DNA from 2 places in the Streptomyces sp. NPDC040405 genome. Region 2 is predicted to be linked to the other one. Evidence: riboswitches for the same ligand, from Rfam matches in the RefSeq annotation. Region 2 holds a riboswitch; the other holds the start of a gene.
What was found. A riboswitch is a leader RNA that binds a small molecule or an ion and turns the genes downstream of it on or off. The one in region 2 is predicted to bind S-adenosylmethionine.
Positions count from the first base shown of each region.

Region 1 (4,204 bases), on a different contig from region 2:
CTACGTCTTCGGGGCCATGACCGAGGAGCGCATGGGGCGTATGCACTTCGCCCTCTTCTACCTCGTCACCGGCTATCTCGCGCTCATCGGCTACGCCGCCGCCCACGCGGACTCCCCGCAGACGCTGGTCGGCGCCTCCGGCGCCATCTCCGGCGTCCTCGGCGCCTTCCTCTGGCTCTTCCCGCGGGCCAGGGTGACCAGCCTGTTCCCGTTCCTGTTCTTCCTCCCGCTGCGCTTCCCCGCCTGGGCCGTACTGATCTTCTGGGTCACCCTCCAATGGCTCGCCGCCCGCCAGTCCGACGCCCGCCCCGGAGTGGCCTACCTCGCCCATCTCGTGGGCTTCACCCTGGGGTTCCTCTACGCGTGGGCCCGGTTCGGGCGGCCGGATAGAGTGGGCGGCGCAGCCAGGCCCAGCGAGGGAGAAAGCCAGCCGTGATCACTTCGATCGTGCTCATCAAGACCAGCGTGGACCGGATCCCGGAGACCGCCGAGAAGATCGCCGCGCTGGAGGGTGTGAGCGAGGTCTACTCGGTCACCGGGGCGCACGATCTGATCGCGATGGTGCGGGTGGCCCGCCACGACGACCTCGCGGACATCATCACGGGCCAGATCAGCAAGCTGCCGGGGGTGGCCTCCACCGAGACGCACATCGCGTTCCGCACCTACTCCCAGCACGACCTGGAAGCCGCGTTCGCCATCGGCCTCGACAGCTAGCTCCGCGCCGGGTAGCTCCTACCGGGCCGGTACGCAGCGGCCGTCCTCCGTGCGGTATTCCCACTTCGCGCCGTCCCGGACCAGCTCCTTCACCGCCCGGACGAAGCGCTCCACATGCTCGTCCGGGGTGCCCGCGCCGAAGCTGACGCGGATCGCGTTCAGGGAGCGCTCGCCCGGGGCGGCCTCGGGGGCGCCGCACTCCCCCTGCTCACCGGGCTCGCTGTCCAGCAGGGTCCGCAGCAGCGGATGCGCGCAGAACAGCCCGTCCCGTACGCCGATTCCGTACTCCGCGGACAGCGCCGCCGCGAAGTGCGAGCTGTTCCAGCCCTCCACGACGAACGACAGCACCCCCACCCGCGGCGCGTCGTCGCCGAACAGCGACAGCAGCCGCACCTGATCCACCTCCGCCAGGCCCTCGCGCACCTTCGCGATCAGCTGGCGCTCCCGCGCCACCAGGCCGTCGAACCCGGCCTCGGACAGCGCCTTGCACGCCGAGGCGATGGCGTACACCCCGATCACGTTCGGCGAACCGGCCTCGTGCCGCGCCGCGGTGGTGTGCCACTCGACGTCCACCCCGCCGTCGTCCCGCCGCGCGACCTTGCGGCTCGCGCCGCCGCCCGCCAGATACGGCCGCGCCTCCCGCAGCCAGTCCGCCCGGCCCGCCAGGACGCCCGCCCCGAACGGGGCGTACAGCTTGTGCCCCGAGAACGCCACCCAGTCCACGTCCGCCTCCGCGATGTCCACCGGGTGGTGCGGGGCCAGTTGCGCGGCGTCCAGGACGATACGGGCGCCGTGCGCATGCGCCGCCGCGGCCAGCTCCCGTACGGGCCACAGCTCGCCCGTCACGTTCGACGCGCCCGTCACGCACACCAGCGCCGGGCCGCCCCCGTCCCGCTCCGCCAGCGCCTTCTCCAGCGTCTCCACGGCCTGCCGCGGCGAGCGCGGCGCGCTCAGGTAGGTCACCGGGGTGTCCTCCCGCTGCTCCCACGGCAGCAGCGAGGCGTGGTGCTCGGTCTCGAACACGAACACCTCCGCGCCGCCTGGCAGCGCGGCGGCCAGCAGGTTCAGCGAGTCGGTGGTCGACCGGGTGAACACCACCTGGTCGTCCTCCCGGCACCCCAGGAACGCCGCGACCTCCCTGCGGCTCGTCTCGAACAGATCCGTCGACAGCTGCGACAGATAGCCCGCGCCCCGGTGGACGCTTCCGTAGTACGGGGCATAGGCGGCGACGTCGTCCCACACCCGCCGCAGGGCGGGGGCGCTGGCCGCGTAGTCGAGCGCGGCGTAGGTCACCTCGCCGCCGGTGACCAGGGGCACGGTGACGTCACTGCCGAGGACGGCGAGCGGGGTGGCGGTCTCGACAGCAGCAGGGCATGCGGACATGGCGAATTCTCCCGATGGGTGTGCAGGCATGCGGAACATCGCTCGACGCACGGCTGGGCCGTGCGGAGCCATCTGGGGGAACGGGCGCTGCGGCCCTAGCGCATTCGCTGCGTCACGGAAGAACTCCCTCGACCACCAGGACCCCTAGTGCGAGGGGTCCGCGCTTGCCGCACGCCTCGCTGCGAGCGGCCTGGTCATCACCCGGGGCACCCCGCCACGGACGGAGGGTTGCCGGACAGCGGGCCGGGGCCGAAGTCGCTGTCGCTCGTGACCTGGGGGGATTGTGCCATACCGCGGGGCGGCCGCCACCCGGGTGTCCGCATCGCGGACAAGTCCCCCACCCCGCCCCTTCCCGAAACCGGGGGCAAGCCCCCGGCCCCCGCTGCGGGGGCTCCGCCCCCAGCACCCCCGCTCCTCAATCGCCGGAGGGGCTGGATTGTCCGCCCGGAGGGGCTGGAACGTGTGGACCTGGTTGTGGGCAATCGTTCCGCGGGGCGGAACGGGTGGGCACAACCCGGCCACCGGGGCGCACCCGGCGACGAAAACCCCGTTACGCGTTACTGGCTCGCACCCAGCGTTCCAGGGACTCCCTCGCCGCGCCCGAGTCGATCGACTCGGCGGCTCGGGTGACGGCCGTCGCGATGCGGGTCGTGAGGGGGGTATCGGCGGGCTCGCGGGCCCAGTCCAGGGTGGCCAGGGCGGCGGCCGAGTTGAGGAGGACCGCGTCGCGTACGGGGCCCGTCTCGCCCGCCAGCACGCGGCGGGCCACATCCGCGTTGTGCGAGGCGTCGGCGCCGCGCAGGGCCTCCACGGGGGCCAGTTCGAAGCCGATGTCGCGCGGGTCGAAGGACTCCTGCCGGACCGTGCCGTCCCGGACCACCCACACCTGGGAGGTCGCGGTCACGGTCAGCTCGTCGAGTCCGTCGTCGCCCCGGAAGACCAGCGCCGAGGAGCCGCGCTCGGCCAGCACCCCGGCCATGATCGGCGCCATCCGGGCGTCGGCGACGCCCGTGGCCTGGCAGCGGACCCGGGCCGGATTGGTGAGCGGGCCGAGGAAGTTGAACGGGGTGGCGATGCCCAGCTCGCGGCGGGCCGCCGCGACGTGCCGCAGCGACGGGTGGAACTTGACCGCGAAGCACATCGTGATGCCCGCTTCCTCGGCGATCTCGGCCACCCGCGCCGGGCTCAGGTCCAGATTGACGCCGAGCTTCTCCAGGACGTCGGAGGCGCCGCTCGCGGAGGACGAGGCGCGGTTGCCGTGCTTGACCACGCGCGCGCCCGCACCGGCCGCCACCAGGGCGGACATGGTCGAGATGTTGACCGTCTTGGCACGGTCGCCGCCCGTGCCGACGATGTCGACGGTCGGCCCGGGCACCTCGATCGTCTTGGCGTGCCCGTACATGGCGCGGACGAGGCCGGACAGCTCGGCGACAGTCTCGCCCTTCGCCCGCAGCGCGACCGCGAACCCGGCGATCTGGGCGTCGGTGGCCTCGCCGCGCATGATGCGGTCCATGGCCCAGGCGGTGTCGTCGGCGCTGAGGTCCTGGCCGCCGAGGAGGGAGGTGAGCACATCCGGCCAGGTGCGGGCCGTCGCGGTGCTGTCGCCTCCGGCTGGGGTCACAACGTCCATGGTCCGCTCCTGAGTGGCTAATGGCTCGATCAGCGCTCGATCAGGCCCAGCCTATCGGCGCGGGTGACCGGCAGACGCACAGACCAGGGCCCCGGTCCGGACGGTGAGGTCCGGGCCGGGGCCCTGGTCTGTGGCGTCAGACGACGGAGAGATCAGTGGTGGCCGTGGCCGCTGGTGATCTCCTTGTACTCCTCGGAGGTCGGCTTCGGGATGAAGGCGTCCTTGCCGTAGTAGCTCTTGGACAGCCTGGACCGCAGCTTCTGCGACGCCTTGACCTTGCGGCGGACGCCGTTCTCGTCGACCTCGGGGCCGATCTCGTACGCCTTCGGCTGCTCGTGCTGCGTGAGCACGTGCATCTGCTCCTGCGTGAGCGGCGCGTGCACCTCGACGAACTCACCGTGCGGCAGGCGCTTGATGATGCCGGTCTCGCGACCGTGCAGCACCTTCTCCTTGTCGCGGCGCTGGAGGCCCATGCAG
Region 1 is NZ_JBVIVI010000001.1:415,565-419,768, forward strand. Features, by position in the region: gene ACZ59A_RS01950 (rhomboid family intramembrane serine protease) at 1-436, shown strand, start outside; gene ACZ59A_RS01955 (Lrp/AsnC family transcriptional regulator) at 433-714, shown strand; gene ACZ59A_RS01960 (aminotransferase class V-fold PLP-dependent enzyme) at 733-2,097, opposite strand; SAM riboswitch class IV at 2,253-2,370, opposite strand; gene trpD (anthranilate phosphoribosyltransferase) at 2,648-3,727, opposite strand; gene qcrB (cytochrome bc1 complex cytochrome b subunit) at 3,880-4,204, opposite strand, start outside.
Region 1: it holds a riboswitch for S-adenosylmethionine, as region 2 does, so the genes downstream of both, ACZ59A_RS01960 (aminotransferase class V-fold PLP-dependent enzyme) here and thrC (threonine synthase) in region 2, are expected to answer to the same signal.

Region 2 (4,204 bases):
GACGGCGGTAGGCCAGCAGCCCGCGCACGATGTTCTTGGACAGCTCGGTGCGATCCACCCGGACGATCGTCTTCCGGCCGGGTCCGATCTGCTCGCGCAGCGCCGTCAGCCGCTCCTCCACATCGGCGGCCCGCGACCGCTCCCGCAGGAAGTCGGCATCGGCGCCGAGGCCGTGCACCCCGAGCCGGGTCTCCCGGCCCTCGAAGCGCACGGCGGCCGCGGAGCCGTCCGCCTCCCGGACGACCTCCGCGCCCAGCACCGCCGCGCAGCAGTCGGCGAAGGCGGCGGCCCAGCGCCCGGTGAGGAAGGCGGCGCGGTCGCCGCCGAGGATGCCGCGCAGCACGCCCGCCGCGACATCGTCCGGCAGCAGCCGGTAGTAATCCGGGGGCGCCCAGGGTGTGTGCGAGAAGTGGCCGATCCGCAGGTCGGGGCGGAGCGCCCGCAACAGCCCGGGGACCAGCGCCAGGTGGTAGTCCTGCACCAGCACGACCGCGCCCTCGGCCGCCTCCTGGGCGAGCGCGTCGGCGAAGGCCGCGTTGTACGTCTCGTACGCCGCCCACTGGGCGCGGAACTCCGCGTCGAAGACCGGCTCGACCGGGGTCTGGTAGAGCAGGTGGTGGACGAACCACAGCACCGAGTTCGCGACGCCGTTGTACGCCGCGGCGAAGACGTCCGGCGCGATGTCCAGCATCCGCACCTGCTGCCCGCCGGTGTCGGCCGCGGCCAGATGCCCGGCCCCGGCGCGGCGCGCCGCCTCCCGGTCGCCGTCGCCGAGCGCGGCGCACACCCATACCGCGCCCGCGTCGGGCCCGATCGCGCTCAGCCCGGAGACCAGCCCGCCGCCCCCGCGCTTGGGGGTGAGCGAACCGTCCTCACCCAGCGCGTACGAGACCGGGCCGCGGTTGGACGCGACGAGGATCGGTGCGCTGCGCTCAACGGCCATGTCGCGAGCCTAGCCATCGGGCACCCCGCGCAAACGTACGTACGGTTTCTTGTGCCCGCGAGGGTTACGCGCCCGTGCCGTTCTGCGTACCCCGAGAAGGTGCACGTACGGTTTCTTGCCCCGGAAGAGGCGGCCCTCAGGCCGCGCGCCGCTCCGCGTACTCCGGGATCTCGATCATCGGCGGCCGCTCCTCCGTGTCCACGGCCGTCGTCCGCGGCTCGAAGCCGTTCTCGCCGCGCTCGAACTGGGTCAGCCGCGGCCGCACCAGATGGCCGCGGGCCAGCCGCAGCTGGGCGGTGCGGTAGATCGCCGCGGCCATCCGGCCGAGCGCCTTGCCGTCCTGGTGGCGGTGCTTGCGCACGCCGATGTCGACCTGGGCGAGGGCGTCGAGCCCGACCGTGTGCAGCGCGTCGACCAGCAGGCCCAGCTCGACCCCGTACCCGACGGGGAACGGCAGCCGCTCCAGCAGCGAGCGCCGGGCCGCGTACTCGCCGCCCAGCGGCTGGACGAAACCGGCGAGCTGCGGCCAGTGCAGGTTCAGCAGCGGCCGGGCGACCAGCTCGGTGACCCGTCCGCCCTGGCCCGCGGTGTCCCGCAGCGGCCGGTCGTACATGCCCTTGACCAGCTGAATCCCGGGATCGGTGAGCAGCGGCCCGATGATCCCGGAGACGAAGCGCGCGTCGAATTCGCGCAGGTCGGCGTCGATGAAGCAGACGATGTCGCCGCTGGTCGCCAGCAGCGACCGCCACAGCACCTCGCCCTTGCCGGGCAGCGCGGGCAGCCGCGGCAGCAGCGCGTCGCGGTGCACCACTCGCGCCCCGGCCGCCGCGGCGACCTCGGCGGTGCGGTCCGTGGAACCGGAGTCCAGCACCACCAGCTCGTCGACGAGCGGCATGGCCTCGGTCATCAGCTCGCGGCGGATCGCGGCGGCGATCTCGCCGACGGTCGCCTCCTCGTTCAGCGCGGGCAGCACCACGCTGACGCTGGTCGCCGGGTCCCGCTTCGCGGCCAGCAGGCGGTCCAGCGGACGGTCGTCGGCCGACCAGGAGCGGCGCTCCAGCCAGCGCTCCACCTCATCCAGCACCTGTCTTGTCTCCCTGCTGTGATCGCTCGGAGTGATCGTTGTGATCCATCTCGCGGTTCGGACGGCTGGCTCAACCCTCCGGGCCGTCGGTTACAGTCTTGAACAGCGCACATGACCTTCGTATGTCGGGGGCACCGTGCGGACAAATGCCCCGGGTCCGGCCCGGTGGCCATACCGCTCATCCAGAGGGGCAGAGGGAACGGCCCGTTGAAGCCCCGGCAACCCTCCAGCTGGTCTCGCGTCCTGTAGCGAGGCTCCCAGCTCGGGAAGGTGCCAATTCCGTCTCGTGGCGAAATGCGTCCCGAGGAAGATGAGGAGAAAGGGCCTCGCCTCCATGGCTGTGCAATCTGTCGAAAGCTCAACCACTTCCGCTGCCGCTTTCGGCCCCGCCGTCGCCCTGTCCTGCCGCGAGTGCGGTGAGCGCTTCGACCTCGGTCCCATCTTCGCGTGCGGGTCGTGTTTCGGGCCGCTCGAGGTCGCGTACGACCTGCCGAGCGGCGATCCGGAAGGGCTGCGCAAGCAGATCGAGGCCGGTCCGGACAACATCTGGCGCTATGCGCCGCTGCTGCCCGTCCCCGCCGACGTGGCCACACTCCCCAGCCTGAGCCCGGGCTTCACCCAGCTCGTCAAGGCCGACCGGCTCGCCCGTGAGCTGGGCATCACCGGCGAGCTGCACGTCAAGGACGACTCCGGCAACCCGACCCACTCCTTCAAGGACCGGGTCGTCGCCATCGCCGTCCAGGCGGCCCGCACGTTCGGCTTCACCACGCTGTCCTGCTCCTCCACCGGCAACCTGGCCGGTGCGGTGGGCGCCGCGGCCGCCCGTTCCGGCTTCCGCTCGTGCGTCTTCATCCCGCACGACCTGGAGGCGGGCAAGGTCGTCATGGCCGCCGTCTACGGCGGTGAGCTGGTCGGCATCGAGGGCACGTACGACGACGTCAACCGCTTCTGCAGCGAGCTGATCGGCGACCCCGTGGGCGAGGGCTGGGGCTTCGTCAACGTCAACCTGCGGCCGTACTACGGCGAGGGCTCCAAGACCCTGGCGTACGAGATCTGCGAGCAGCTCGGCTGGCGGCTGCCGGACCAGATCGTCATCCCGATCGCCTCCGGCTCCCAGCTCACCAAGATCGACAAGGGGCTCAAGGAGCTGATCGCGCTCGGTCTGGTCGAGGACAAGCCGTACAAGATCTTCGGCGCCCAGGCCGAGGGCTGCTCCCCGGTCTCCGCCGCCTTCAAGGCGGGCCACGACGTGGTGCGCCCGCAGAAGCCGAACACCATCGCCAAGTCGCTGGCCATCGGCAACCCGGCGGACGGCCCGTACGTCCTCGACATCGCGCGCCGCACCGGCGGCGCGGTGGAGGACGTCACCGACGAGCAGGTGGTCGACGCGATCAAGCTGCTCGCCCGCACCGAGGGGATCTTCGCGGAGACCGCGGGCGGCGTGACCGTCGGCGTGACCAAGAAGCTGATCGAGGACGGGCTTCTCGACCCGTCCCTGACGACCGTCGTTCTGAACACCGGCGACGGCCTCAAGACCCTCGACGCGGTGGCCCCCACTACGGGCCCCTCCGCCATCATCCGCCCCACCCTTGACTCGTTCCGAGAGGCAGGCCTCGCATGAGCGTCAACGTCCGAATCCCGACCATCCTGCGTACCTACACCGGCGGCCAGGCCGAGGTCAGTGCCGAGGGCGCGACCCTCACCGAGGTCCTGGCGGACCTGGAGAAGAACCACACGGGCATCGCGGCCCGCATCCTGGACGACACCGGCAAGCTGCGCCGCTTCGTGAACGTCTACGTCAACGACGACGACGTGCGGTTCGCCGAGGGCCTGGCCACGGCCACGCCGGACGGCGCCGGGGTGTCGATCATCCCCGCGGTCGCGGGTGGCTGACCCCACAGCCGAGGGTGGTTGCTGACGCCCCATCACCCCCCTCACCTCTGGAAATCGCCCCGTCCGGGAGAAACGGACGGGGCGATTCCGTGTGTGGAATCGCGATACAGTTGCCCCGCTTCCCCATCGGCCCCGGCGCCACCGCATATGAGAACTCGTCAACTTGTGCGCAAAGTGTGTGCGCGATTTGTCGGGTTGATACCCTATGCCCCGCCAGGTTTGCCCGAACTTCACAGGAATTCTCCACTTATTCCCGATCGGCCGTGCCCAGAATTCTCGTCCAA
Region 2 is NZ_JBVIVI010000005.1:243,816-248,019, forward strand. Features, by position in the region: gene ACZ59A_RS22375 (alpha,alpha-trehalose-phosphate synthase (UDP-forming)) at 1-943, opposite strand, end outside; gene ACZ59A_RS22380 (glucosyl-3-phosphoglycerate synthase) at 1,080-2,027, opposite strand; SAM riboswitch class I at 2,203-2,344, shown strand; gene thrC (threonine synthase) at 2,362-3,648, shown strand; gene ACZ59A_RS22390 (MoaD/ThiS family protein) at 3,645-3,920, shown strand.